DNA from 3 places in the Peribacillus sp. TH16 genome. Region 3 is predicted to be linked to each of the others. Evidence: riboswitches for the same ligand, from Rfam matches in the RefSeq annotation. Region 3 holds a riboswitch; each other region holds the start of a gene.
What was found. A riboswitch is a leader RNA that binds a small molecule or an ion and turns the genes downstream of it on or off. The one in region 3 is predicted to bind cyclic di-GMP.
Positions count from the first base shown of each region.

Region 1: another riboswitch for cyclic di-GMP. It lies ahead of JFV29_RS19825 (anti-repressor SinI family protein); the one in region 3 lies ahead of JFV29_RS30740 (anti-repressor SinI family protein).
Region 2: another riboswitch for cyclic di-GMP. It lies ahead of JFV29_RS26485 (anti-repressor SinI family protein); the one in region 3 lies ahead of JFV29_RS30740 (anti-repressor SinI family protein).

Region 1 is NZ_JAEKEM010000009.1:1,189,020-1,199,365, reverse strand. It holds gene JFV29_RS19855 (lasso peptide isopeptide bond-forming cyclase) at 1-427, shown strand, start outside; gene JFV29_RS19850 (paeninodin family lasso peptide) at 506-631, shown strand; gene JFV29_RS19845 (aldolase) at 731-1,669, shown strand; gene JFV29_RS19840 (lasso peptide biosynthesis PqqD family chaperone) at 1,663-1,968, shown strand; gene JFV29_RS19835 (lasso peptide biosynthesis B2 protein) at 2,000-2,482, shown strand; gene JFV29_RS19830 (ABC transporter ATP-binding protein) at 2,759-4,558, shown strand; cyclic di-GMP riboswitch class I at 4,896-4,976, shown strand; cyclic di-GMP riboswitch class I at 5,098-5,164, shown strand; cyclic di-GMP riboswitch class I at 5,302-5,383, shown strand; gene JFV29_RS19825 (anti-repressor SinI family protein) at 5,404-5,541, shown strand; gene JFV29_RS19820 (hypothetical protein) at 6,212-6,349, shown strand; gene JFV29_RS19815 (hypothetical protein) at 6,648-6,791, shown strand; gene JFV29_RS19810 (VanZ family protein) at 6,788-7,315, shown strand; gene JFV29_RS19805 (hypothetical protein) at 7,435-7,893, shown strand; gene tagU (polyisoprenyl-teichoic acid--peptidoglycan teichoic acid transferase TagU) at 8,353-9,282, opposite strand; gene JFV29_RS19795 (hypothetical protein) at 9,437-10,225, shown strand; gene JFV29_RS19790 (GntR family transcriptional regulator) at 10,229-10,346, shown strand, end outside.
Region 2 is NZ_JAEKEM010000009.1:2,556,744-2,567,089, reverse strand. It holds gene JFV29_RS26495 (flagellar protein FliT) at 1-178, shown strand, start outside; gene hpf (ribosome hibernation-promoting factor, HPF/YfiA family) at 434-991, shown strand; cyclic di-GMP riboswitch class I at 1,865-1,951, shown strand; gene JFV29_RS26485 (anti-repressor SinI family protein) at 1,988-2,128, shown strand; gene JFV29_RS26480 (helix-turn-helix domain-containing protein) at 2,278-2,601, opposite strand; gene secA (preprotein translocase subunit SecA) at 3,042-5,555, shown strand; one part of gene prfB (peptide chain release factor 2) at 5,703-5,765, shown strand; one part of gene prfB (peptide chain release factor 2) at 5,767-6,801, shown strand; gene JFV29_RS26465 (YitT family protein) at 7,033-7,848, shown strand; gene cccB (cytochrome c551) at 7,898-8,239, shown strand; gene ftsE (cell division ATP-binding protein FtsE) at 8,535-9,221, shown strand; gene ftsX (permease-like cell division protein FtsX) at 9,211-10,104, shown strand; gene JFV29_RS26445 (murein hydrolase activator EnvC family protein) at 10,216-10,346, shown strand, end outside.
Region 3 is NZ_JAEKEM010000009.1:1,857,826-1,868,171, forward strand. It holds gene JFV29_RS22965 (RbsD/FucU family protein) at 1-401, opposite strand, end outside; gene JFV29_RS22970 (fumarylacetoacetate hydrolase family protein) at 394-1,308, opposite strand; gene JFV29_RS22975 (SDR family NAD(P)-dependent oxidoreductase) at 1,324-2,097, opposite strand; gene JFV29_RS22980 (SDR family NAD(P)-dependent oxidoreductase) at 2,094-2,909, opposite strand; gene JFV29_RS22985 (UxaA family hydrolase) at 2,938-4,101, opposite strand; gene JFV29_RS22990 (UxaA family hydrolase) at 4,098-4,427, opposite strand; gene JFV29_RS22995 (amidohydrolase family protein) at 4,420-5,274, opposite strand; gene JFV29_RS23000 (VOC family protein) at 5,558-6,052, opposite strand; gene JFV29_RS23005 (DinB family protein) at 6,363-6,881, opposite strand; cyclic di-GMP riboswitch class I at 7,118-7,204, shown strand; gene JFV29_RS30740 (anti-repressor SinI family protein) at 7,223-7,351, shown strand; gene JFV29_RS23010 (YybH family protein) at 7,653-8,045, shown strand; gene JFV29_RS23015 (LacI family DNA-binding transcriptional regulator) at 8,141-9,157, opposite strand; gene JFV29_RS23020 (VOC family protein) at 9,315-9,731, opposite strand; gene hmpA (NO-inducible flavohemoprotein) at 10,194-10,346, opposite strand, start outside.

The sequences.
Region 1 (10,346 bases), 670 kb from region 3:
TGGAACTAAATTATCCTTGCTGTATTCATTACAGGGACATGACCCTACGAATGATTTACGAGTTATTCAATTTTGTTTATCCCTTCCTTTGGAACAATTTGTGCAGAATGGTTTAGATCGATCACTCATTAGACGATCCACAAAAGGGTATTTGCCTGATGACATTAGATTAAACCAGAAAACTCGGGGAGTTCAGGGTGCAGATACCATTGCTAGAATGCTCCCAAACTGGAATGCATTTATTGGTGAAGTGGAACAGCTTAGTCAGGATCCGTTTATAGCTAATTTTTTGAATATGGGAGCAATTAAGAAGGCACTTAACAAGTTTCGCACAGAACCCCAGCCTAATGTTGCCTTTGATTCTGAATTTAGAATTTTAATGAGAGGATTAATTGTTTATCGTTTTCTTAAAAGGCTAAGTTTATGATGATGGTTGAAAAAAGAGAATCAACCATATAGTTTAACAGAGCCTATTAAATAACCTCATTGAAGGGAGGTGACAAAAATGAAAAAAGAATGGCAAACTCCAAAATTAGAAGTACTTAACATTAACATGACTATGGGAGGTCCTGGTATAACCATCCCTGATGGTGTGCAGAATGATCCAGATGAAATGGTTCACCATAGTTAATTAAAGATTTGATTGTTTTCCCCTAGTAATAATTGCTCTTATACAGTTTTTAAGGTATAAGGGCTTTGATTAATTTTTCTAGTATTTGGAGTGAAAGAGATGGTAGAGATTGTACAAAATTTAGGTTATAGAGCTTTCGGATTGAACCTTTTTAGTGAAATACCCCTTCCTGAAGTACCCAGACTCGGAATTTCCAAGGACATGACCGATGTGGAAATTGAATACGGGGATTTATCAGAGCTTTGGGAGAAGCAAGTTCTTTTGCCAAAACAAAAATATGTTGTTGAGGATCATATGGTTATGTTTCAAGTTCCCGGCATTGCCATATTTAAGATTCAAGAAGGAAAGAAAATTACCGTTTCACCTATATCAAATTCTGATGAGGATCAAATTCGACTATATATTCTTGGAACATGTATGGGGATTATCTTACTTCAGAAAAAAGTGATACCTTTACATGGAAGTGCAGTAAATATCAATGGGAAGGCATATGCGTTCGTTGGTGATTCAGGAGCTGGAAAATCAACACTTGCTGCCGCTTTTTTAAAAGAAGGATTTCAGCTTTTAAGTGATGATATTCTGCCAATTTCTCTTTCAAAAGAAAATATACCCTTTATAACACCCACATACCCTCAACAAAAACTTTGGCAAGAAAGTTTGAATGCATTTGGAATGGATAATCTAGATTACCAGCCTTTGTTTGAAAGGGAAACAAAATACGCAATTCCAATTACCTCTAGCTTTTCAAATGAACCCTTACCTCTAGTAGGTGTGTTTGAATTAGTAAAAACAGAACATGGAGAAGTTACCATTCAAAAACTAAATCAATTAGAACGATTCCGAACTTTGTATTATCATACTTATCGAAATTTTCTGGTTCCCCGGTTAGGCTTGATGGAGTGGCATTTTACTGAATCAGTCAATATTGTAAAAAAAATTCAAATGTATCAATTACAACGACCTAACACAGGTTTTACAGTAAATCATCTTGTATCTCAAATATTAGAAAATATAAACGAGGAGGATTCTTTATTTTGAAAACACAACAAATTACGTTAGAAAAAGCAATTGTACAAAGAGAGGGTAACATCTCAAGTGACATGGATGGAGAAAAAGTGATGTTAAGTGTTCAAAAAGGAAAGTATTATAATTTAGGTGAATTGGGTGGAGAAATATGGGATCTAATGAAGGAGCCCATTACGATACATGAGTTAGTTACAACATTACAGTCTCAATATGATGTAGCTCAAACCGAGTGTGAGGAACAAGTCACGGACTTTATAAATCAATTGTTAGAGCACGGCCTAGTTAAAATAGAAGATAGAATCAATTCCTAGTATCATGAATTTCTAGCTCTAGGAGGAAACAATGAATATCATAAAGAAAGCTCGTATTTTTCTTCGATTGAATTATAAAACAAAGCTGCTGCTTATTGAGGCCTTTTTACATTTAGGTAGAGCCCGTTTTCTTAAGAGTATCTCATTTTCAAAAGTTGCTCCTTCACTAGGTGAACAAATGAAAGAGACATCATATACCTCCAATTCATCGAATAAAGTGGTTTTAGCCAGTATATCGCGAGCTATTCATATAATGAGCCGCTATACTTTTTGGGAAAGCCAATGCCTAGTAAAGGCAATGGCTGGTATGAAAATGCTGGAGAAAAGAAATATTGATTGTACTCTTTATTTAGGGACAGCTAAAGATGAGAATGGAGAACTCATTGCACATGCTTGGCTACGTAGCGGTCCTTTTTATATAACCGGTGCTGAAGTGATGGATAGGTTCACGGTCGTTTCTAAGTTCGCTAAAGAGAACAATGTTGAAAAGCTGGAAGAACAAGAATCTAGTTAACGTTCTCGATACCTATGTTAACAAGGGGAACGTTTAACTAGATTTCCTCCAGAAACGGTTGTTAATAATAGAAAGTATATAAAGAAACAAATCTCTATTTCTACGAATCACCAACCCCATTCTTATTCTATTATATCCATTAGGTAGAAGTGTTTATAAACCTACAATGTGCCCCAATACCTTTCCTTCAAATGTCGTAATTCAGCAATATGGCAAAATGCTATGTAGACATTCGGGATAAAAAAGAAACAAGCTCTGTGATAGGAGGATATGATTTTGAAGCATCTCTTGCATTTTACCAAGCGGATACATGATTATTCTGGGAAAATTCTATATATCAATCTTATTTGTATGATTTTAATAGGTTTATTAGAGAGTGTAGGAATTTTCTTATTAATCCCGTTGATTGGATTGACCGGTATTTTAGATATTAGTACAGAGGAAGTTCCTTTTTTAAGTTGGGTTAATGAATTATTCATAGGAATTCCTGAAACGATTAGTCTAATATTGATACTGGGAGTTTACGTGTTATTAATGGTTGGACAAAGTATTTTTAAGCGGAATCAAACAATCTTAGGAGTGAAAATCCAACAAGGTTTTATTAGACATTTAAGAGATGAGGCCTATGGAAGCTTGTTGCAAGTAAATTGGGGATTTTACCTGAAAAAGAGAAAATCTGATATCATCAACATCATGACAAATGAAACATTCAATGTTAGTGTGGGAATTAATTTATTCTTACAGTTTTTATCTTCTCTTATTTTTACTTTCATTCAAATCTGTATAGCGCTTTATTTATCTGTTACTATGACTAGTTTTATAATCGTTTTTGGATTGATCCTAATCTTCTTCTCCAGGAAATTTATCAAAAAGTCTCAGTCTTTAGGAAAAGAAACTTTTCAACTAACACAAACATATTTAGCGGGTATTACGGATCACCTTAATGGAATGAAGGATATCAAAAGTAATTCATTAGAAGATTCTCATTTGAGTTGGTTTCTTTCCTTAACTGAAAAAATGGAAAAAAACAGAATTAAGTTAACTACATTAAATACAACTTCTCAAATGATCTTCAAGGTTGTTTCTGCATTTTTAATTGCGATTTTTGTCTTTTTTTCGATAAAGATGTTCATGGCCCAGCCAGCACAATTAATGCTGATAATGGTTATTTTTTCAAGGTTATGGCCAAGGTTTACAAGTATCCAATCTAATTTAGAGCAAATAGGATCTACTCTTCCATCTTTTAAGGCATTGTTAGATTTACAAAATGAATGTAGGAAAGCAAGAGAGTTATATAATTCAGATTATAAAAATATTAAATCTATTGAAATTAAACATGGGCTAGATTGTCGTAATGTCTACTTTAGGTATAATCAAAATGAAAGTACGTATGCACTTAAAAATATAAATGTTCACATACCTTCTAACCGTATGACGGCTATCGTAGGCAGATCAGGAGCCGGAAAAAGTACTTTAATTGATCTTTTAATGGGATTAAATCAACCTGATCGGGGCGAGGTCAGTATTGATGATATCCCACTTACTAGTGATCACTTATTATCACTAAGGAAATCGATTAGTTATATACCTCAGGATCCGTTTCTATTTAATGCAACTATACGGGAAAATTTGATGATTATTGACCCTAATGCAAGCGATGAATCCATTTGGGAGTCTTTAGAGTTCGCTGCAGCTGATGATTTCGTCAGTAAGCTTCCACAAGGTCTAGACACGCTCATTGGTGACCGTGGAGTTCGACTGTCAGGAGGAGAAAGACAGCGACTTGTACTGGCTCGAGCCATATTACGTAAACCATCTATCCTTGTCTTAGATGAGGCAACAAGTGCATTAGATACGGAAAATGAAGCGAAGATCCAAGCCGCTATCGAAAGATTAAAAGGAACCATGACCATTATTGTAATTGCTCATCGGTTATCGACGATTCGTAATGCGGATCAAGTATTGGTAATGGATCAGGGGGAAATCATTCAAGTCGGTGAATATAACCAACTAGCGAGTGAAAAAAGAGGAATGTTTAGCAATTTACTAGGTATCCAAATAGAATCAAGTGTGTAACCTTAAAGTTTAAGAGCAGTCCGCTTGTCAGCCCATTTATAATGGTCTGTTAAGCGGACTGCTCTTTTTAGTGAAGACTAAAACAAAAATGTGCAAAAGATAGGTATTGAATACGAGTAAGACTAATGATTCACATGGAAAATATTGTAGGGAAAAGACGATAAATATTATTAAACACATGATAACCTTTTATGTATAATTAACCTTATTAGCGTATTAAAGCGGAAGTTTTCAAAAAATATTAAAGGTGAATATCGACTTATATAACGGTAAAGCAACAAGCCTAATGTCTACAAAAAGGAAAAGTCGGAATGGCTTCTTCAAAGTATTAATTTATTCTTGAGAAGGGCAAAACCTATTGAAAAGTAGGGACGCAAAATTACAGGTCTAAGGCAATGCAAAGTCGGTGAGCACTTAAGATTTTTAAGAAGACATTTAAATTACTTACTAATTGAAATTTTGTAGGAAATTGTAATAAAGTAATTAATAGTTACCTATTAACAATTGTTAACTTATTAAGTATAATTAATCTCAATCTAAAAATTGATAAGTAAAGGCGCAAAACCACAGGTCTAAGGTATTTGCTAGGATGGCTGGGTTACCTTAAAAAGGATGAAATGAATTTATACATTAATTCAAATGAGAGAAATCTGGACACCCATTAAAGGCTTTCAGATAATGGAAGTTTCTTTATCATGGTTTTTAACCACCATCGTAAGAAGATTATGTGAAATTTTCAATACTCTTGAGAAGGGCAAACCTATTGAAAAGTAGGGACGCAAAATTACAGGTCTAAGGCTATGCTAAGACGGCTGTGTTACCACAAATAGGGTGAAAAAGAAGATATGCAGAAAAAAATGGATGCAGAATGGATTAATTTAATTTTGGAAGCAAAAAGTGTAGGGGTTTCCATTCAAGAAGTGCGAGAGTTTATTCAGAATGAACAGAACTTGAATAATCAACCCCATAAGAATTGGAAGTAGGAAAACAAAAAGATATTTAGATACTATGAAGGGCTGTTATTCAGCCTTTTTTTTATGAACTGGATTCTACTGTTTTCTTTCTTATAACTTAAAATCTTGCGGATGAAGCGATCTGCTATCAACAAAATTAGTCTTTTGCGCGAGCTGATATCTAAGAGTTTCTAATAGATTAGCACAATATATTGTTAGTTCCCTATAGTATTGTTCGGAAATTGTAAGTACCAATATTTCTATAGAATATTCGGATATAATTAGATATTTTTCCTGACTAAAATGTTCCGGCTCTAAGACTTTTCAACAAGTAGTAAAATATTTAATGAAAAATTAGGATAATAAGTATATAGTACTATTGTAAGCGTTTTCTTATTGGATTAATATGAAGAAGGTAGTGAGTACAAAGAAGTGGTATTATTTTAAATAAAAAGAGAAGATAATTCTTTTTGTGATACATAATAGGGTAATTGGTATATTGGAATATTTTGAATTAATGTATTTTGTATGATTTATAGTAGACTAGAAAGTGACGAATAGATATAAATGCCCAACAAAGAAACAGTGAATAAAACAGTTAATATTTTTGTATATTTGACGATACTACAATATAAAGAAAAAGCTAAAAGGGCTTCGCGAAGGCGATGTCAAGCTGCCATCAAAATACAAGGAGAATTTGATGACAAAAAATAAATATATTACGTTCGAGGAAGTTTATGAAAAGAAAGAAAGAAGCAAGAAAATTTTTATTGGGTCTTATATTACTATTACTTTAATCTTGATTTCTTTATTGACTTTTTTTCTTGGTCGATCATAAGGGTGTTTATCAAATAGGGCTGAGAGATCAGTCCTTTTTGATTTCTTTTTCTTTTGTTTTTTACACCTAATGAACTACATATTTTCAGCTGATGATATTAATAATCCGTCAGTTATGAACTTTTTGTGATCATTCTATTAATATTTCTTTAAAAATTCTGATTTTACCCTTTTTGAATTTATTTCCGCTTGCCAATACACTTTTTATATGTGATTATCAATTAAAAGAGCTATATTCCTTATTTTAGAAAAATAGGTTTAGTACAACTGTTTTACATAGTGGCTCTATTCAAATTGGAGTGGATATTCTAATGGATTTTATTGATATATTAATAGATACGTATACAAAAGGCGAGTTTCAGCAGGATGTTACAGTAAATGATCTTGTGGAAGATCTTAAGGAAAAACTAAGCGGTATCATTGAGGAACATGATAGAATATGATCCGTAAGTTCCGTAAGTGGTTAATCCCAGCTTTGTTCGTTTTATGGGCCATGTTAATCTTCTTTTTTTCCTCACAGACGTATGAGGAGCAAAGGATTTCTCCCTTTTTAGGACAGTTAAATACCCCGTTTTTGTATGAAAAACTCGGTGGTATTTCATTTATGTATGGTGGGCTTGAGGTGAGTGTTCATACAGCTGGAGTGGCTGGATTTTTGGAGTTTTTTATTCGAAAGGGTGCCCATCTTATTATCTTTTTTGTGTTCGGTTTTTTGACGATTAGTGTTTGGCGCACTTTTGTAAAAAACGGCGTTATTTCGTCTTTAGGTGCTCTTTTGTGTGTCCTTTTTTATGCTAGTGCGGACGAACTGCATCAAAAATTCACAGGTGGACGTACCCCCTTGTGGCAGGATGTTATGCTTGATACATTTGGTGGATTACTAGGTATTTTATGCTTTCTTATAATAAATCGACGGCGAAAGCGTCATTCAATGATTTCCCTTTATATTTCAACTCCTTATAAATAAGAAATCTCCCCTGAAACCGTACCCATACAATACTTAAGAAGTATGTCTAATAACATGCTTCTTTTTTATCGTTTATCCCATATATATTATAGCAATGACCTTTGTGAAGGTGATGAAAGATGAAAAGACAAAATAAGAGTCCAAAAGGAATATTGGCAAGTATGCTCCTAGTTTTAGCTGTAGGAGGTTGTATCTTTTTTCTTTGGCCGAGTGGCCCTGTACGCTTGGTGGAGGATTTTTATGAGTATGAGAGTGGGGCGGAGTTCGGGAAATCATGGGATTTATTAAGTTCTGAAATGAAGCTGCGGTTCCCGAATCGAGGTGATTATGTGCAAAATCGGGCCCATGTTTTTATGTCGCATATGGAAGTGGAAACCTTTCAGTATGATGTAGGGCGATCAAAGAAAGTGAAGAACTGGAGCCTGGCTAAGGATGGAAAAGTGCATAAAACTGCCTATATGATTCCTGTAACACAGGTCTTCGATTCTCGCTTTGGCGTGTTTACAATAGAACAGGATTGCTATGTGGTAAAGGAAAAAGACGAATGGCGTTTGTTATGGGATTATCGTTTTGAATAGATTCCTCTCCTTTTTCGAGGTTTAAGATTCTTTTAATTATTGAAAATGGAGAGGGTATATACCTAGGAAATCAACAGTTTTCCTTCTCATGAAACATATTTCATTTTAGAGCGATCACTGATGGCTTTCAGAATAAACATTTTGTCCTGTTTGCTTAGCATTGTCCAACTACCTGCCTTGATTTTCATACAATTCACTCCTTTTATGATTGTTATAGAATATGAAGGATATTTAACATAATTTCGTGTCCAAAGAATAATAGTGTCTAGTGATAAAAAAGGTTCAAGTAGAAGAAAGGAATATTCAACTCATACTAGATTATACCGTCTTTTTGCGCCTAATAAACAACAAAGATTCCAACAAATCTCTACAATTGATGTCCGTTTTTTGTCAGAATATTGGACGAAGAAAATGAAAAAGCTGTCTGGATGCGGGTCCAGACAGCTTTTTTATTATTTATTATTTTATGGCTAAATGTTCTTTTAATTCGGTTTGAACTTTTTCTTGTTCTTCTTCCGACACAATATAATAGTAGATTCCGTCGATTTTCGTTCCAGTGCCATTAATGGATGATTCGGAAATGTCTTTGCTTGCGGCCCGGTAGTTCTTTTGGATGTCCATCATGTCATCAAACGTCAAATTTGTCTGAATATTTTTACTTAGTGCACCGAAAACTTCATCGTATTTCGTCAAGGATGAAATGCTTGCGCCTTCCTTGATAACAGCCTCGATAATGGAGCGTTGTCTGGATTGACGGCCAAAATCACCATTCGGATCATCATGTCTCATTCGTGCATAACTTAGCGCATCTTTCCCATTAAGGGTAAGCGTACCTTTTGCGAAATGAACACCATCAGAGCTGAAGTCCAAATTATTTTGCACAGTCACACCGCCGACAGCGTCAACGATATCCTTAAAGCCTTCCATATTGATCTTCATATAGTAGTCAATCGGAATATCGAGGAAGTTCTCGACAGTATCCATTGACATTGCCGCGCCGCCAAATGCATACGCGTGGTTGATTTTATCCTGTGTACCGTGTCCGACAATCTCGGTGCGTGTATCACGCGGGATGCTCAGCATTTTAACCGATTTCTTTTGTGGATTAACGGTTAAGACGATCATTGTATCAGAACGGCCTCTGTCGCCATCTCGTTCATCGACACCGAGCATGAGTATAGAAAAGGGCTCCTGATCTGATAGGGCAAGGTCCTTAGTTCGTTTATCCGTGTTACGGTCTATGGGCGTATGCATCGTTTCTACAGTTTTTGTTAGGGCATTCCATACGGAGAAGGCAAAGGCCCCACCGCCTAATATAATAAGAAGGACGACAATTCCGACTACTTTCAGCCATGTCCGTTTCTTTTTCTTCTTTTTTTCGTTTCTCATATCTTACTTCCTTCCTCGTTTTGTAATCACTTAGTCTATTATATTTAATTTCAGTTTAAAAGAATAGTTTATTTTGTTATTTTATAATACCTTTGACAATTTTTGGTGTTACTGTGTACTATGTAACTAACACAGTGGTGAAGGGGTTGAGAAGTTGAATTCATTTAAAGGTTTAATGAAAAAGGAGTGGCTGATTGGGAAAAATGCTCTGCTCTGGCTGTTGGTTGTACAGGGGGGGTTAGTGTTTATTTCTTTTTTAGCATCCAGGTATTGGGAAGTTGCAGGTCTTTTTTATATGTGCACATGGTTGATCATGATTATGCAACCGTTTATTATGGTCTCTCTGATTTTTGGATGTTTGAATTCTGACGGGAAGACACAGTTATGGATTTACAATCCTCAGTCGTCGGCAATTTTGCTTGGAAGTAAATTATTGACGAGTGTTCTGTTTCAAATGGTTTCGATTATTTTTTCCTCCTGTCTTATTTTTGTGGCATCGACGATACCGGTGAGTTATTTTCAGGCAGACTTTCAGGTGGAAAATAAGTTGGGAATAATGGGCTTACTTAAGATAGACGCGTTTATGTTAACAGTTAGTATTTTAATTGCCGTGTTTTTACTGTTTTTATGGGTGGTATATCATGCGCTCGCCCGGTTTCATTCTATTAAACATCTTCGTTGGCTGTTTGTTTCTGTTCTATGTTTAGGGATAATTATGCTTCGGGATAGTATTGTGAATACGGCCTTTTATCAGAAGCTAGATGAAATATGGTTAATACCTGCGATGAGTGGTTCTTCAATGAATATGTCTGAATTCAAGTTGGAGCTTTATCTAGAAGGCGGGGGGAATATTTCACTTTTAACAAGCGGGTTGGATGTTATTGGATTAGTGCTATTGTTTCTCGCGGCATGTTGGCTGCTAGACCGAAAGATTGAGGTGTGATTGATGTCAGAGGATTTTCATGCATCAAAACCAATTTATTTACAAGTAGCCGATCGAATTTGTTATTCGATTGTGCGTGGCGAGATAAAAAGCGGCGAAAAACTGCCATCTGTTCGCGAAA
Region 2 (10,346 bases), 700 kb from region 3:
TTTAGGGAAGAAGTTAATCGAACTCAACGAAAAAGTTTCACAACTTCTAGAAGAACAAAAAGTAGAAATCCAACGCGATATTAAACAGCTAAGTCTCAAAAAAGAATCTACTAATAAATATGTGAACCCTTATCAATCATTATCCACAGATGGCGTGTTCTACGATAAAAGAAATTAGATATTAATCAGCCGTTTTAATTGCAAACAGTTTTAATGTTAATTGTTTTTAAATTTTCTGTAAATATTAAGGGCTTAATTTTTTCTTTATAGCTTTGTATTTGTTATAATAAAGCTAGGGCAGACATCAACCCTTTCCTAACCTTCCGACAATTGTTTCATAATCTCGACATATTTCATGATGTGTTTCTAAAGGAAACCGGAGGGGTATTGTAGAATCTAACTGTATAGTCTTAATTTAAGGAGGACTCACTTTATGAATTACAACGTACGCGGTGAAAACATTGAGGTAACTCCAGCAATTCGAGAATACGTCGAAAAGAAAATTGGCAAGTTAGAACGATATTTTAACAATACACCAGATGCAAATGTGTTAGTGAATTTGAAAGTTAACAATAATACATCCAAGGTCGAAGTGACGATTCCTATGCAGAATTTGGTTCTTCGCGCTGAAGAGGAAAATGCGGATATGTATGCTGCTATTGACTTGATTAATGACAAGCTTGAACGCCAAATTCGTAAACATAAAACGAAAGTCAATCGTAAATTCCGTAACAACTTATCTACAACTCCTGAGGCGTTCGCCTTTAATACGGAAATTGATGAAGTGGTGGATGAATTTGAAGATGATACTGATATTGAAGTAGTCCGCAATAAGCGCTTTGATTTGAAGCCAATGGATAGTGAAGAAGCGATTCTGCAAATGAATATGCTTGGTCACAGTTTCTTCGTTTACACCAATGCGGATACAAATACAACGAACGTTGTGTACCGTCGTAAAGATGGGCGCTACGGATTAATTGAACCTAGTTAATATGAATCTATAAACAAAAGCACAACCCAGACTATGGGTTGTGCTTTTTAAATTTTACTCCATCCATTGCAATGTTCATTTGGGCTAAGGAGTTCTATAAGCTCTGGAAAAATAACCACCGATTTCAACCATAGAAGTCAATGGTTGTTTATATTTCCTTCCTTTTTCCTTAATGATCTTTCGGCAATTTGATAAGTGTTTTGATAATGTGATAATAAGTAAAATCCATCTGTTGAAAACAAGGTATCAAATAGTATCGATTAATTGGTTGGCTCCTGGGAATTTCATTGTTCTCTAAAAAACACAATGAAGTATGGAATGTATTGTATTTTCTTTAAAAAGAACATTTTCCGTTCTTTAATAAGATAAATAGGTACTTATACCTATTTAAATAACCCCTCCTATTGCACTATACTCAGATTAAAGTTCTTTAAAAAGAACAATAATTTATTTATGTAAAATGATTTGATTATGGTGCAGAGGAGTTGGATTTTTGTATCAGAAAAATTGCTATACATGTCATAGAGCGTCTTTTAGCAGTGCAGAATATGGAGGTTGGCTTTGTCCGACCTATGCGGTGAGGACTTGTCTGCGCAAAAAGCCTTTGATGCACTTATTATGGAAAGAATTAATATGCCCCATCGTTTGAATAAGAAGGGCAATGTTTATAATTTTATAAAAAAACGAACGTGAATCATTTGAACCATCTTGTTTTGTACATGAAATAGACAAAAAATATCATGGATTTCTTGATTTTGTAATATTTTGTCGATAAAAAGTTGTGCATTGTGGTAATTTAGCGACATAAAGTAGCAATATTTGGAGCAAATATTCGCTATAATAACTTAATAAATATAGTTTTTGTAATAATTTCCCTGACAAAGGCAAGCTCAGCGAAAGATGAGGGCGCAAAGGCACAGGCCTAAGTTTGCTTAATGCTAAGATGGCTGGTCTGCCTGAAATACATACAAGTAGTATTTTAGGAGGATAAAAGAGGTGGTTAACGTGGAAGTGGATCAAGAATGGGTGAAGTTGATTTCAGAAGCTAGGAAATTGGGTTTTAAGAAAGAAGAAATTAGTGCTTTTTTAAAAAAAGAGAATCTAAATGTGCCACTAGAGCAGAACAATGAAAACTAAGAACCAAAAAGGAATGAAAAAAACATCCCTATAAACAGTTGATTTACAACATAGCTGCTTATAGGGATTATTTTATTTTCTGAAATTCTATCAATACTAGTTTGATAGAGCAGTACTATTTATGTTTGTGAAGATAGTTTAGAATTCATCTATTCTTGTTTATCTTTTCTCCATTTATTAAACTCAATGAACTCTCTGAATTGTTGTTTTGAAACGCCAGAATTCATAGCTTCCTCAACAATTTTCATCCAGTCAGTGTCCAAGGATTCCTTATTTGGTGCATCGTAAAGAAGGGCATCTACAGGAATGTTAAGTACAGCAGAGATTTTTTCGAGAAATTGAATAGAAGGATTCGTTTGTAAGTTACGCTCGAGCGAACTTAAGTATGACTTTGCTACTCCGGCTTTATCGGCTAGTTCAGTCATTGACATTTTCTTTTCTTCTCGCAGTTTTTTTACACGTTCACCAATCAACAATACCACCTCGAAACATGTTCTATTTATCTTCGATTTATAAGTTTTAAACCCACATAAAATCACAGGAATAGGAAGCCTGAAAAGCTAGATTGCTTCAACTGACTATCAGTCATAGAGGGACCAAAAATTTCTATTGATAGAAGGTTGTGCTTACTTCGCATTTTCGTTTGTCTTGTTAAGGACTCATGTGAAAAGTGGGGAGTGTGTAATGTACTTTTGCTACTTCCCTCTATTTTAACAGTTTTACCCCTCTTTTATCCAATGTTTTTCGTAAGAACTGAATTCAGGTCCATAGACATAGAGTGACATGAAGTTGTACCTCTAGAATAGAAGTGTTAAAATTAAGCTTGGATTAGTATTAACAGAAGGTGTGTTTCTTCTTACTTATATGAATGTGTTATTGAATGATCATTACCATAATAGAGGAGCGTTATTGAATGCTTAATATATTAAATAAAGTTTTTGATCCGAATAAGCGAGAAATTAAGCGTCTGGAAAAAGTCGCTGATCAGGTCGAAGCGCTGGCTGATGAGACAGCTGCGTTATCGGATGAGCAGTTGCGCGCCAAAACAGAGGAGTTTAAGGAGCGTTATCAAAACGGGGAAACCGTGGATGATTTGCTTGTTGAAGCTTTTGCGGTTGCGCGTGAAGGGGCAAAACGAGCTCTTGGTTTGTATCCTTACCGTGTTCAAATCATGGGTGGGGCATCACTTCATGATGGAAACATCTCTGAGATGAAAACGGGGGAAGGTAAAACATTAACATCAACCATGCCGGTTTATTTAAACGCGCTTACTGGTAAAGGTGTGCATGTCGTGACTGTCAATGAATACTTGGCGCACCGTGATGCAACTGAGATGGGTGTATTGTATGATTTCCTGGGTTTGACTGTTGGGTTGAATTTGAACAGTCATTCTAAAGAAGAAAAACAAGCTGCCTACAATGCTGACATTACTTATAGCACGAATAATGAGTTAGGCTTTGATTACTTGCGTGACAATATGGTTTTGTATAAAGAACAAATGGTACAGCGCCCGTTGCATTTTGCTGTCATCGATGAAGTCGATTCGATTTTGATTGATGAAGCGAGAACGCCATTGATTATTTCTGGTTCAGCGCAAAAATCGGCACAGCTTTACATCCAAGCAAATGCGTTTGTGAGGACGTTACAAAAAGAAACGGACTATACGTATGATGAAAAAACAAAAGGTGTTCAGCTGACCGAAGAAGGTATGAACCGTGCTGAAAGAGCATTTAATATCGATAACTTGTTCGATATCAACCATGTTACCTTAAACCATCATATTAATCAGGCTTTGAAGGCGCATGTTTCCATGCATTTGGATGTGGATTATGTTGTTCAAGATGGCGAGATTGTCATCGTCGATCAATTCACTGGCCGTTTAATGAAGGGCCGTCGTTATAGTGAAGGTCTTCATCAGGCAATTGAAGCAAAAGAGGGCCTTGAAATTCAAAATGAAAGCATGACTCTTGCAACCATCACGTTCCAAAACTATTTCCGGATGTACGAAAAACTTTCTGGTATGACAGGTACAGCTAAGACAGAGGAAGAGGAATTTCGGAATATCTATAATATGAATGTTATTGCGATTCCAACAAACCGGAATATTGTTCGTGATGACCGCGCCGATCTTATTTACGCGTCAACGGATGGGAAATTCCGCGCTGTTGTGGAAGACATCGCTGAGCGTTATACAAAAGGACAGCCAGTGCTTGTTGGTACTGTTGCCATTGAAACGTCTGAAGTCATTTCTGCGTATTTATCCAAAAAAGGTATACCTCATGATGTTTTGAATGCAAAGAATCATGAGCGTGAAGCAGAAATCATTGCGAATGCAGGTAATCAAGGTTCAGTTACAATCGCTACTAACATGGCTGGCCGTGGTACGGATATCAAGCTTGGCGAAGGTGTCAAAGAACTTGGCGGCCTTGCTGTTATCGGTACGGAGCGTCATGAAAGTCGAAGGATAGATAACCAGTTGCGTGGTCGTTCCGGTCGTCAGGGAGATCCTGGGGTTACTCAATTCTATTTATCAATGGAAGATGAACTGATGCGACGCTTCGGTTCGGATAATATGAAAAGTATGATGGCACGTCTTGGTATGGATGATTCACAGCCAATTCAAAGTAAAATGGTGACGAGAGCCGTTGAATCTGCTCAGAAACGAGTGGAAGGGAATAACTTTGATTCGCGTAAACAATTGCTGCAGTATGACGATGTCCTACGTCAACAACGGGAAATCATCTATAAACAGCGTTTTGATGTGATGGAAAGTGAAAACTTACGTGAAATTGTTGAGACGATGATTGAGGCATCCATTCAGCGCAATGTTGCTGCGTTTGCCCCAATGGGTGATGAAGAAGGCTGGAACTTACAAGGTCTTGTCGATTACTTGAATGGTAACCTATTCAATGAAGGTTCAATCACAATAGAAGATTTAGAAGGAAAAAATGAATCGGAATTGGTTGAATTTATTTTAGATAAAGTGAAAGAAGACTATGATCAAAAAGAAGCAGAGCTTTCAGAAGATCAAATGCGAGAGTTTGAAAAGGTTATCGTTCTTCGTGCGGTGGATAGCAAATGGATGGACCATATCGATGCTATGGAACAATTGCGTCAAGGGATTCACCTTCGTGCTTATGGTCAAATTGACCCACTTCGTGAATACCAATCAGAAGGTTTCGCAATGTTTGAAGCCATGATTGCCTCCATGGAAGATGAAGTCGCTAAATACATTATGAAAGCTGAAATTCGCAACAATTTAGAGCGGAAAGAAGTCATAAAAGGACAAGCGGTCAATCCGAAGGAAGAAGATGGAGGAAAAGTGAAGAAGGCTCCAGCCCGTAAAAAGGATGAAGTCGGGCGAAATGCCTTATGTCCATGTGGCAGCGGCAAAAAATATAAGAATTGCCATGGTAATTTAGCTTAAAGTTAGGTGTATAATGATAAGAGAGACGGTGTAAGAACTTGCCGCCTCTTTTCATGTTTAGTTTGCGTATAGTTTGAAGATGTTTATTGGTTTGAAACACATCCCTGTACAGGGGTTTTTTTAACATACTTAATGAGGTGAAGAGAAATGGAATTAGCAGAAATTAGAAATGAACTTGAACGAACCGCACAACGATTAACAGACTTTAGGGGGTCTCTTTGACTTAGATGAAAAAGAGGCACGAATCGCACAACTAGAAAATGAGATGACACACCCTGATTTTTGGAATGATCAGTCAAAAGCACAGACTGTCATCAATGAAACGAATGCATTGAAAGATCAAGTCAATCAATTGTCCGATTTGAATGATGCATATGAAAATCTGGATTTGACGTATGAATTAGTGAAAGAAGAAAGCGATGAAGAACTTCTTGCTGAGTTGGTAGAAGAAATCACGATTCTTTCACAAAAGATGAATGAATTTGAACTTCAACTTTTACTAAGTGAAGAATATGATTCGAAAAATGCAATTCTGGAATTGCATCCTGGTGCAGGTGGAACTGAGTCCCAAGATTGGGGTTCAATGTTGCTTCGTATGTATACAAGATGGGGTGAAAAAAGGGGCTTTAAAGTAGAAACCCTTGATTACCTTCCAGGTGATGAAGCTGGAATCAAGAGTGTCACGCTTCTGTTTAAGGGCCATAACGCATATGGTTATTTGAAAGCAGAAAAAGGTGTTCACCGTCTAGTTCGAATTTCTCCTTTCGATTCATCAGGGCGCCGTCATACTTCATTCGTTTCTTGCGAAGTTATGCCTGAATTCGACGAGACGATTAATATAGAAATTCGTACGGAAGATCTGAAGGTTGATACGTACCGGGCAAGTGGGGCAGGTGGTCAGCATATCAATACAACTGACTCAGCCGTAAGGATTACGCATTTACCTACAAATACTGTGGTAACGTGCCAAAACGAGAGATCGCAAATCAAAAACAAGGCTCAAGCCATGAATATGCTGAAAGCCAAATTATATCAACTTGAAATTGAACAACAGCAAGCCGATTTGGATGAAATTCGCGGAGAGCAAAAGGAAATTGGCTGGGGAAGCCAAATTCGTTCTTACGTCTTCCATCCCTACTCCATGGTAAAAGACCACCGTACTAGTGCGGAGACAGGAAACTTGGGAGCTGTCATGGACGGAGATATCGATATGTTCATTGATGCTTATTTACGTTCAAAATTATAAGAAGTAAAAGTCGGGCCGGATTTTCTGGTTCGGCTTTTTTTATGATTACGTATACATGGAAGTTCAATTTACTACCACTGTAAAAGTCATTTGGCTGACTTTTACAGGATCTTATAGGGGATGCAATACAACGTTCGGCCAATACTAGATAAAAAATGATGGTTTTTTAGGAGACAATATAGAATGAGAAAAAGATACCGGGAGCAGAAGCACCCTTTGATACAAAAGTTAATGGAGTATGGGTTGGTAATTGTCGGTTCGGCTATTATTGCAATTGGTTTTAATGTATTCTTGCTTCCCAACCAAATTGCTTCAGGCGGAGTCAGCGGAATTAGTACGATTCTCGATTCTACGCTCGGTTGGGAGCCAGCCTATGTTCTGTGGGGATGTAATATTCCCTTATTTATTGCTGGACTTATTATACTTGGACGGCATTTTGGTGCCAAGAGTCTGATTGGAACCTTGTTCTTACCGCTTGTTGTTTTCCTTACAAAGGATTGGGAGCCATGGACGAATGATGCTTTGCTTGGTTCAATATGTGGGGGAATTATGGTGGGCCTTGGGTTAGGAATTGTTTTCCGTGGGAAGGGTTCCACAGGGGGAACGGATTTAGCGGCGCAGATTATTCATAAGTATACCCATATGTCATTAGGGACATGTGTAGCTGTCATTGATGGAATCATTGTCTTAAGCGCTGCGATTGTTTTTGATATTGAAAAAGGGCTTTATGCGTTAATAGGTTTATATGTGACAAGCAAGACGATTGATCTCGTTCAGGTTGGGTTGAATCGTTCTAAGATGGCATTAATTATCATGAATAATGAAATGGAAGTAAGGAATGCTATCTTACATGAGCTAGACCGGGGAGTAACACGAATTTCCGGGTATGGCGGCTATACGGATGATACTCGTCCAATATTGATGTGTGTAATAGACCAGTCGGAATTCACTAAATTGAAACAATTGGTTAAACTTGTTGACCCTAAAGCGTTTGTGATCGTAATGGATGCATCGGAAGTACTTGGGGAGGGTTTTAAACTAGATTAAAATTGGTATAATATTTCTGTACTGGTATAAATCAGAGGGGGTAAATTCTATGAAAAAGAAATGGTTAGCCTTATTAATGGGTACGTCTCTCGCCTTGGCTGCATGCGGAGGAAACAATGATAATGCAGATAATGAGCCAGCAAGTGATAAAAACGAAACTACAACCGTAGATGCAGGAGATGCAGCGAAAATTTATGAAAACAAATGTTCAAGCTGTCATGCAGTAAATCTTGAAGGTGGCGTAGGACCGAATTTAACGAAAGTTGGTTCGAGATTATCAAAAGAAGAAATCGAGCAAGTCATTGCAAAGGGTCAAGGAGCAATGCCAAAAGGTATAATTCAGGGAACCGAAGCGAGCAAAGTTGCTGAATGGCTTGCTGAACATAAATAACGACTATAGAAACGTTCTGCATATAGCGGGGCGTTTCATTTATCCTCCTTTTAAATCCACAGAAAACCCACATCTAATCCCTAATCAAGAAAACTAATCCTAGAATTATTACGTAGATGTTGATAATCTTTCTCACTGAAATGAAACTGTAATATTTTTATTCTTAATTTGACAAAATTAGATGTTATAATGTTTCTGTGCTCTAGTAAGAAAGATTCCTGTCAGATTCCAGTGAAAATTGTCGAAAAAGCTTAGTTACATAGATATAAAAACAAGCAAATTAGGTGGTTTTAGAATGATAGAAATGATAGATGTGAAAAAGACCTATCCTAATGGCGTAATTGCCATTAATGGACTCAATGTAAAAATAAAACCAGGCGAATTCGTTTATGTAGTAGGACCCAGCGGTGCCGGCAAATCGACCTTCATCAAAATGATGTATCGGGAAGAAAAGCCGACAAGTGGTAATATCTTGGTAAATGGTGTCAGCCTTCCAAGTATCCGCAATTCGAAAGTTCCTCTATTCCGCCGTAATATCGGTATGGTATTCCAAGATTTCAAACTCCTTCAAACCTTCACAGTTTATGAAAATGTTGCATTTGCGATGGAAGTTATCGAAAAAGAACCAGAAGAAATTAAAATGAGAGTCATGGAAGTTCTTGATCTAGTAGGGATTAAACATAAAGCTAGAATGCTACCTTCTGAACTATCTGGTGGAGAACAGCAGAGGGTTGCGATTGCACGTTCGATCGTCAATGACCCTAAGGTGGTTATCGCCGATGAACCTACAGGGAATCTAGATCCTGAAACATCATGGGAAATTATGAACATATTTGAAGAAATTAATAATCGTGGAACAACACTCGTCATGGCCACACATAATAGGGACATCGTTAACAATATTAAACGACGTGTCATTGCCATTGAAAGTGGAAAAATAGTTCGAGACGAACATCGAGGTGATTACGGATATGAAATTTAGAACATTACTCCGTCACTTCCGTGAAAGTTTTAAAAATATTGGCCGTAATGGTTGGATGACGTTTGCATCAGTCAGTGCAGTAACAGTCACTCTAACATTGGTTGGCGTTTTTTTAGTGCTCATGATGAATTTAAATCATATCGCGGGAAATGTGGAGAAGGATGTCGAAGTTCGTGCACATATTGATAATGCTGCGAATGATGACGATATTAAAGCAATCGGTAAGAAAATTACAGAGATGAGCGGCATCGAAACAGTCATATTCTCTCCAAAAGATGAAGAGCTCACCAATTTAATAGATGATTTAGGCGATAATGGTGATGCCTTCAAACCATTTGAACAGGACAACCCATTAAGGGACGTTTACATTATCAAAACGAAATCTCCGCAAGATGTCATCAAGGTGGCAAAAAAAATTGAAGGTTTTGAATATATCCAGAGTGTTAAATATGGACAAGGCTACGTCGAGAAACTATTCAGTTTCGTGAATATAGCCAGAAATATAGGAATCGTTCTTATTGTAGGTTTGCTTTTTACTGCGATGTTCCTTATTTCGAATACTATTAAAATTACAATTGTAGCTAGAAGAAAAGAAATTGAGATTATGAGATTAGTAGGAGCAACAAATAACTTTATCCGTTGGCCATTTTTCTTAGAGGGACTCTGGTTGGGAATTCTCGGTTCAATCGTGCCAATTGGTCTGATTTCAGTACTCTATTACAATATTTATAAATATGCAGCACCACAGATTACGTTTAAATTCATAGATTTTCTACCTGCAAGCCCGTTTATTTATCAAGTTTCGGCCATTCTTATTGCAATAGGCGCCGTTATCGGGATATGGGGCAGCTTGATGTCCGTTAGGAAGTTCTTAAAAGTATAAAAATGTATCTTCACACCTTCTTTTACACTCGAATGTCAAAAGAAGCCTAGTACAAATAGAGAGACGTTACAAGGCGTTAGATGTGACGGGATTGAAAGGGGAAATGAAACGTTGAAAAAAAATATCATTGCCATGAATGCTTCGATAATGATCGGGTTGGGGAGCATTTTAGTCGCACCTTCGGCTTATGCTGAATCGCTTTCAGATTTGCAACAAAAGAAAGAATCTATTCAGGAGAAACG
Region 3 (10,346 bases):
AGATTCGCATACTGTGCACGTTCACTTGTAGCGATAATGGCATATGCCGCCTTACTTCTTTCGTAAAAATCCGTTCTTTCGACTTTTTCTATTTGGACAGGAAAGTCGCTCGTTTTTTTTATTATATCTTCATAGGTCTGCCAGATTACAGGGTTTTTTTCATCGCCTTGAACAGGATTCATCAGCATGACTGGAAACGTAACATACGTATCTAGTGGAAAAAACTCTAATATGGCCCGTAAAAAATCAGCAACGCCATGTCCATGACCATTGATTATCCGGTTGGAATGACTTGCAGCCGGATAGTTTCCGTCTGCAAGTACAATCTCATCACCGTGCCCCATCTCCATCATAACTTTCATCAATTCTGGAGAAATAATAGGCGGGATTCCTTTAAGCATTAGTCAAAACCTTTTCACTTTCTTGAACAAATTTGTTCGTTAGTGTTCCAAGCTTTTCGATTTCAACAGTGACCACATCTCCTGGCTGAATATAAACGCGCTGATCAGCCGGTAAGCCTAATACGACTCCTTCAGGTGTACCTGTTAAAATAAGATCTCCCGGCTCTAACGTCATGTGCTGGGAAATATAACTTACGATTTCTGCGCATGAAAAGATCATATCGGAAGTATTAGAGTTTTGTCTTATTTCATTATTTACGTACGTTTTCAAATTAAGGTTGTTTGGATCTCCTACTTCGTCCGCTGTCACTAAGAAAGGTCCTACTGGACTAAAATCATCACAGGTTTTTCCAAGCAGCCACTGCTGTGTTCTCATTTGCAGATCTCTTGCAGACAAATCATTGACTGTACAATAACCAAAAACATGAGAAAGAGCAGCTTCTTGTGTTACGTTCTTTGTCTTTTTTCCAATTACAATTCCCAGTTCAACCTCATAGTCCAGTTCATTCGTTACATTTGGTATAACAATTTCACTTTGATGACCTGTTAACGTATTATCAAATTTGTTAAACAAGATAGGCACTTCAGGATACGGTGCATTGGTTTCATCTGCGTGTCTTCTGTAATTCAATCCGACGCAAATGATTTTATGAGGTTTTGTAACACTAGGACCGTATATAAGCCCTTCCTCTTCAATAGCTACTGCACTTCCATTTGTGACAGCTTCATTAACCTTTATTTCAAAATCTTTTAGTTCGGATTGATTGAATTCAATTACTTGCATCACATCTGTTACTATATTGTTCCATTCATTCTTCTTAGCAGTTTCTTCGATATCTATTAAGTTATTCTCAATCTGAACAGCCAGTTTCTGCTTTTCACCTTTTATAAAAGTAGCTAGTTTCATAGTTTCATTCTCCTTTTATGCATTTTTCCCAAAAACAACTCCGCCATCAATATATAAAGGCGATCCCATCATGAACGTAGACTCATCTGAAGCTAGAAATAGTGCAGCCTTTGCCACATCACTAGGTCTTCCTAATTCTCCGCTTAACTGTCTTTTCTTGATCGATCCGATTGCGATTTCAGGATCGTCATATGAATTTTTCAAATAATCTTCAACAAATGGAGTTAAGATGGTGCCCGGCAATAAAGCATTTACTCGAATATTATAAGGGGCATAGTCCACTTGCATGGCTTTTGTCAGAGCAAGTACAGCGCCTTTCGTTGCTGAGTATGCGGCACGTTTAACTAGACCCATTTCCGCAGCGCAAGACGACATATTGATGACTACTCCACTTTTTTGTTCCATCATATAAGGAAGCGTGTATTTAGAGGGTAAATAAACTCCCTTCACATTTACACTCATAATTCGGTCCCAGACATCTGGCTCTACTTCGTCCACTCTACCCACATTGCTGATTCCTGCATTGTTGAATAGAATATCTATTTTTTTATACGTCTCAATAATCTGTTGTATTGCAGATTGAACCGCTTCAGGATTCGTCACATCTACTTCGTAAAATGCTGCTTTTCCGCCATTTTCTTCTATTTCAGAAACTGTTCCTTGCCCATTTTCAGCATGAATGTCTGTGATGATAACAAATGCGCCTTCTTTTGCGAATAAACGGGCTGATTCCTTGCCTATACCGCTTCCTCCGCCAGTGATAACTGCTATCTTGTTGAGTAGTCTCATAATGTTACCTCCTGTTCATGATTCATATGATCTTCAGGCTGTGCCGCTTTAACCGTTAATCCGCCATCTACCATTAACAGATGCCCATTGATTTGCACGGCTTCATCAGAGGCTAAAAAGACAACAGAATCTCCAATTTGTTTTTCTGTACCAAGTCTCTTCATTGGATTCGCTTCAATCTCTTTTGCTAGAATTTGAGGATCTGCCAAATATTCATCACACATATCCGTTGCAACGGTGCTCGGTCCGACTGCATTTACATTAATATTGTATTTGCCTAACTCAATCGCCAAGGCCTTTGTTAAATGCGAAGCTGCTGCTTTTGATGAGATATAATGCGGGATTACTGGACTTGTCACAAGAATACTCGCAGTTGATGTAATATTAATGACTTTTCCGTATTTATTTTCGATCATTTTTTTCGCCGCTCTTTGTGTTGTCAAAAAGATCGATTTTACGTTCGTCTGATAGGTATCATCCCATGTTTTTTCTGAAAGACTCAAAAAAGGTTCAAATGGAGCAATACCAGCATTATTCACTAGGATCTCTACCGATCCTAACTCTTTTTCCACTTGGTCTATCATTTGGTCAACTTCTTCTTTCACCCCAACATTTGCTTTCACAACAATCGCTTGAATATGAAACTCTTTTTCTACTTTTTCTTTTAAAGCGTTTGCTTTTTCAAATGAACCGGGTGATGTATAATTGATAGCCACATTAGCGCCTTCTTCAGCTAATCTCATGACAATTGCTGCTCCAATCCCTCGGCTACCGCCTGTGACAAGAGCTGTTCGATTTTTTAATTTACTCATATATAGATCCTCCTTCTCCTATTTGTTTCTACAGGCTGATGCTGATTCGGCTGATACTAAATTCTTGATGGCCTAAAATTTCAGCTTTTGTCAGCTCACCTTGTGCTGTTTTAAGAACCGTTTCGAAAATACGATTTCCTGCTTCTTCTGTTGTTTCTTTTCCTTTCATTACAGGACTTGTATCTATATCAATGTTATCGATCATTTTGATGGCAGTATGTTCATTTCCCGTTATTTTGATGACCGGAATAATTGGATTCCCAGTTGGTGTCCCTCTTCCTGTCGTAAAGCAGACCATATGAACACCAGCGGCAGCCATACCCGATACACACTCGATATCATTCCCTGGTGAATCCATGAAGTAATAGCCGTTCCCTGGAATTTCTTCTGCAAAAGATAATACATCGTTCAAAGGAGCAGTACCTGCTTTGCTTATACATCCAAGAGATTTTTCTTCGATAGTAGACAGGCCTCCCTCTATATTGCCCGGGCTTGGATTTCCGCCACGCATATCTGCCCCAATGCGTTCTACTTCTTTTTCAAATTTATTAACATAGGCATATAGCTTATTTGCCACTTCTTCGCTCACAGCTTTTTGAGCGACAATATGTTCAGCCCCGATAATTTCAGTTGTTTCACCCATTACAATGGTTCCGCCCTTATTTAAGAGCTGATCAGCTGTTTTTCCTAAAGCGGGATTGCTGCAAAGACCAGATGTAGCATCGGAACCGCCGCATTTCACACCTAGTATTAATTCTGATATAGGAACATCTACTTGTGGCACTTTTTCGATTTCCTTGAATAAGCTTTTTGCCAATTCAGACCCTTTTTGAATAGCTTTTATCGTTCCGCCTGCATTTTGGATATCAAGCCACTCAACAGGTTTTCCTGTTTCTTCTTCAATTTCTTGTTTCAAAACTTTGGCATCAATAACCTCACAGCCTAAGCTAATTAAAAGAACTGCACCAACATTTGGGTTTTTCCCCATACCTCCAAGAAGTCTGTGTGTACGTTCCTTGTCATCACCAATCTGGCTGCAGCCATGCTGATGCGGAATAGCCACAGAGTCTGGTACTGCTTGCTGGATTCTATTGGCTACGTGATTTGCACAAATGACAGTCGGGATAATTAACAGATGATTACGTATTCCAAATTTCCCGTTTGAACGACGGTACCCTTTTATCATGCTCATCGTTGTTTCTCCCCTTCCGCCTTATCTCCTCTTCCTCTGATTCCTTCAATATTATGTACATGTACATGTTCACCAGGTTCGATATCACTTGTCGCTGCACCGATTACTTCTCCATATTTGATAACCGTTGCTAATTTTTCAATCGGTTTAATTGCGATTTTATGTCCAAATGGAATCGATTGCTTGGCTGTCAATACCGCTTTTTGGCCATTGATGACGTATAGTAATGTTTCTTCTTCTTCTACATCTTTCAAAAGAGTCGCTACATTATCTTGATCAGACATAACGATGCTCGTAACGTCCTGTTCATAGCCTACTTTACTCATGGCTATCTCCCCTTTCTTTTAATTTGTAAAAGGCTTTCGCATTATTAGAAAATATTTTATCCATTTCCTTATTGGTTAAATTTTCCGGTAAATTTCTTTTGATAATCTGCAGTGCTTCATCATAGCTTCCAGCTGATAAACATACAGGCCAATCGCTGCCGAAAAGCAAACGGGATGGACCAAATGTTTGCACAATATGATGAATATATGGCTCAAAATCTTCAGTTTTCCACATAGCTGGATTCGCTTGCGTCATTAAACCCGACATTTTGCACCAAACATTCGGAAACAGTGATAAAGAGTACATATCCTCTTTCCACTCGCTTAAATCCCCTTTAGTAATATTCGGTTTAGCCATATGATCTATTACTGTCATTAAGTTCGGAAGCGTTTTCAATAAAGTTAAAATCGATGCAATGTGTTTATTATTAATTAATAAATCTAATGGAAGATTATATCTAATAAGCCATTTTAAATTTTCTATCACTTGCTCTTGTAATATCCAATCACTATTTTCTAAATCCTGGAGCATTGGACGCAAACCAACAATTCCCGGTCGTTTCATTAACGAATCTAGTTGCTTCGGAAAAGCTGGAGAAGATAAGTCTATCCAGCCAACTACACCATAAATCCAGTCATACCGTTCATACAATGATAAAAGAAATAAAGTCTCTTCATATGTAGGAGCAGCTTGGATAAGAACAGTTCCAGCAATACCCTGTTTTTCTAATAAGGGATCTAAATCTCCTGGAAGATAATCTTGATAGAGGACTCCCATATCTTTTGAAAGCCAAGAATAGTCAGCTCGGTCAATCTTCCAAAAATGCTGATGAGCATCAATAATCATTTTGACCTCCTATTGTTACTAGAATGTTACCGGTAACATTAAAATAACAACAATATTTTAAATTGTCAATAAATTAATTGCAACAATATCAAAATAAGGATTTGTTAAACAACACTGTTAATATTTAGAGATAAGAAAAAGGACCTATAGCGAGGATAGTTCAGTGGAACAATCTAAAAAAACCTGTATACATTTATACAGGTTTTTAATCAAGCTTTTTATTAAATGGTCTTGTAAAGTGACAACAAAGAAATTCATTTTTAATACCTCAAACAATGTAATCTTATCCCTCATACGCTTGCTTTAATGTTTTGATGTCAATTTTTTTCATTTGGAGCATTGCATTCATAACTCTTGCTGATTTTTCTGGATCGTGGTCGCTTAGCATCTCAGTTAGGGCCGTAGGAATAATTTGCCACGAAACACCATACTTATCTTTCAGCCAACCGCACACTTGTGCCTTCTCGTCTCCGCCTTCGGAGAGTTTGTCCCAAAAATAGTCCAATTCTGCTTGTGACTCGCAATTGACTATAAATGATATTGCCTCTGTAAATTTGAATTGCGGACCGCCATTTAATGCTACGAATTCCTGGCCCTCCAGTTGGAATTCCACGGTCATTACTGTTCCTTCTAATATCCCGTGGATTTCATGCCCCTCTTTTCCATAGTGAGTGATTCTTCCAATCTTGGAATTTTTAAAGATAGAAGCGTAAAATTTAGCCGCCTCTTCTGCTTGTGTATCAAACCACAAGTTTGTTGTGATTTTTCTTATACCCATTTTAAAGCACCTCCATATATTCTCTAAGTCTTAACAAAAAAGGATGTTTTTATTTCCGCTAAGTCTAAAGCTGAAGTTGCAGTTATCTTAGAGTTATCCGTTATTCAAGAATATGGTCCCATTCAAAAAGGACACCTTCTTTTTTTCATAAAGGCGCCCTTTAATGGAATAACTACACCACTTGAAATAGCTGGTAATGCGGAATAATGTGCTAATGTTCATAAACAAGCCACCGCTTAGTGGGTTTGATAATTAACTGGAGCCAATCAGTTAGTTAAAGATGGATAAAAAGTTCCCACTCTTTAACATCTTAATCATTCCGTAATTTGCTTAGCAATTGGAAAATCTGCCCCCTATGATGTGATTCATGTTCAATCAAATGGTACACAACCCACTCAGGTGTGACGTCATATTGTTCAAGAACCCTCGGTTTACGCCAATCTGTTAGATCCATTGAACGAAAGTGGGAAAGAAACACTTCACGTACCTTATTAAGTCGGTTAACATGTTCTTCTACAGTTTGTCCCTCAATATGGGTTAAAGAGCCCTCCTCAGAACGGCATTCTAACGGAAACAACGAGCGTATTTCAGAATCCCATTCAGTAACAAGAACCTCTTCATATAACCAATCTGCCTCGACCAATGCAATGTGATATAACAGCGAGCCAATCGTTTGTCTTTCATCCATTTTTGTATCAAGGATCCCTTGGCTGATTCCAGTTAATTCTGTTAAAAGAGTACGGCGAACATCTTCTAAACACCATAGCCATCCGCCAATTTCTTCTTCATATTCTGGAAATCGAGATACCAGTAAAGCTCTTCTCTCCAAACTGATCATCCTCCTCTTAATCAAAGTCTTACATTCTATTAAAAATGGATGGTTCCTTCTTTAATACAAAAAATCATATTAAATATAATAGTTTTATTCCCCATTAAATATCTTTATTGTCATTCAACAGGTCTCCCAATCGAATTAACAATTTGTTTTTAAAGAATAATAATTACATTTCTACAATTTACGACAACATTAGCACTATCTAGATAGTAATATATAACTATAATAAAATGAGAAAACGGCAAACTAATCGAAAGGTTAGGACGCAAAGCTAACAGGTCTAAGGTCAGATTGACTATGATAGCTGGGCTACCTCTTCAACGGAGGAATAGGTAATGTTACTTCAGACAAATGACAGAGTAAAAGAATTAGATACAGAATGGATTGAACTCATTCAAATGGCTATCAATGTAGAAATACCGTTAGAGGAAATTAGGGGATTTTTATTAGAAGGTAGACAATAGGCCTATGCTTGCTGCCTGACACATTTTTTACACATTAACGCCTTTTTTCTATTTCTTTACTTTATCAAAATAGAAAAGCTAATAATTCACCTTTAGCTGTAATAACTAGGATGGTTTGCTACGGTAATTATTTTCATTGCTACCCTATAGGCAGATTGCCCTTCAAAAATGGCTTTATAGTAATGAAGTTGATTTTTCTTATTTGGCCAAGAGAAGGATTCCTCAACAAGACAGTCGAATATTCTTCACTAAGGGGTAAATTGGAATCCCTATAAATTACCTATCGGATAGGAGGGCAAATATGCAAACTCATGAGTTAGAACTAGTAATAAAGAATGCAGACCGAGCAATAAATAATGAGGATTTCGATCAATTAATGGATTTCTATTCAGAGGATGCTACATTAGTTGTAAAACCTGGAACGTTAGCTAAAGGAAAAGAAGAAATACGTCGGGCATTCGTTGCTATCGCTGATTATTTTAATCATAGTTTAATTGTTAATCAAGAAAAGATGGCAATAATCGAAACAGGTGATACGGCATTAGTTGTAGCAAAAGCCCTTCTGAGTGCCAATCAAAAGACTGATTCGGTATTCTCAATGGAAAGAATGGCTACCTATGTTTTTAAAAAGGATTCGACAGGTACCTGGCGTTGCATAATTGATAATTCTTACGGTGCTGAATTACTTGAATAAGTCATGTACAGATATTTGAATAAATAGAAAAGGCTCACCTTCTTTTAGGTGGTTTTTTCATTTGTATTAATCTCCGCAGCAGAGAAAAACTCCTATTATTTTATAGGAGTTCCAGATGATTTTCTGATTACCAATTCAGGCTTTAAATTTATTGTTCGATAATCAGCTGGACCGACTTCATCTACTCTTTCAATCACTAATTGTGTTCCTAAATATCCGAAGTCATAAGCAGGCTGCGAAGATACAGTCAAAAAAGGATCAAAGTCTGAAAATAATTCTAAATCGTCAAAGCAAACGACAGCTATGTCTTCTGGAACTTTAATCTTTTTTTCTCGTAAACTTTTTATAATTTTAATGGCAATGAAGTTATTCGCTGCAAAAATCGCTGTTGGACGATCAGCAGGAGAAACATTAACCAAATGAGCGATTCCATTCCATCGCTTTTCTTGTTTATAATGAGTCTCTACTAGGAAAGCGGGATCTATCTTTAAATCATTAATTTTTAACGTTTCAATATACGCCTGATACCGCTCTTTCGAAGTGGAAATCGTAAGTGGGCCATGAACCATCGCTATTCTTTGATGACCATAATCAATTAAATGCTGAAGAAGCAATTTTGTCCCTTCATAGTTATCTCCAAGTACTCTATCACACGAAACATCTTCAATTTGCCTATCTATTAATGTAAATGGGATTCTGTTTTTAATAAGTTTCTTTAAGTTTTTGGTCGATTGATCACCTGTTGGAGCAATAATTACGCCATCTACCCTTTTAGAAATTAATGCATTGATATACTCACTTTCTTTTTCGTAGTTTTCATCTGTATTACATAAAATAAGCTGATATCCCATTTGATTAGCCTTATCCGCAGCGCCTCTTGCAACCTTTGTAAAAAAGGGGTTAGTGATGTCAGTTATGATTAATGAAAGTAACTTGGTTTTTTTAATATTCAAACTTTGAGCAGCTGAATTTGGTATATAGTTTAACTCTTTTATAACAGCTTCTACTTTTTCTCTAGTCTTTTCACTGATATTTCCTTTATTATTAATAACTCTCGATACAGTCATCGGTGAAACATTCGCTTTTTTTGCAATATCGTAAATTGTCGTCACTTTTTGTACCCGCCTTTACATTTTCCCTTATATTGTATCATAAGTATAAATTGTTATTTTATACTTTAACAAGCAGGCAATCATGTTGACTCAGGTACGACACTGAACTTCAAAAAAAGACACAGTCCTTAGTGAAGGATTGTGTCTTGAAATAGATTTAATTTTGATTAAATCCGCTTTCATCCATGTAAAATATCTCCCAAAGATGTCCATCTATATCCTGAAAACTCCAACCGTACATGAACCCATGATCAATGGCTTCATTAAAAGGCTTTCCACCAGCATCCAGGGCTTTATTCACAATCTCATCCACTTCTTCCTTACTTTTAACCGATAATGCCACAATAGCTTCCGTACTTTTTGCTGAATCCGGGATTTCTCTCTTGGTAAACGTTTTAAAGTAATCTTCAACCAATAACATGACATATATAGATTCACTGATAACCACACACGTTGCATTTTCATTGGTCATTTGCTCGTTAAACTCAAAGCCAACTTTTGTGAAAAATTCTATTGAGGCATTCAAATCTTTAACAGGCAAGTTAACAAAGATCTTTTCCGCTTGAACTCCCATCAAATTCACCCTCACTCGTTTATTTTATGTTCATTACCCTACTATTCGTTGCTTTTTTCGATAATCCTGCTCGCAACAAAAAAAGGAGATACCGCAGTACCTCTCATCCTAATGTAATATGTACAACAAAGGTTTTTCAAGAACCGTTGGCGAACGCTAATCCTTTCTCAGAAAGAGCACGACGAATTTGCTCCGATGCTTTAGCTCCCATACCATGTAGCTGCAAGACCTCTGCTTCACTTAGCTTAGTAAACTGCTCAAGTTACAAGTACCCACCTCCAGCGAGTGCTCGTTGTGCAGGTTTAGCTAATCCTGTCGGGAGATCGCTTTCGTTATTCTTCATAATCCTTTCTCCTTCTTGTGTAATTAATAAATAGTATTTCAAGACTTCCCTTTCTTCTTATTATCCATGAAAAAAGGACCTTCAATCAAAGATCCTTTTTATTCACAAATTTAATTTACTTATTTTTCTCCTAAAATAGCGAGTGGACTAAATACTTCATAATGAATATGGTCTTTCGATACACTCCATTTACTTAGGGCCTCATTGATTGCTTCCATAAAAGGAATAGGTCCGCAGAAATAAAATTCACTTTCTTTTGATGGAACGATAGA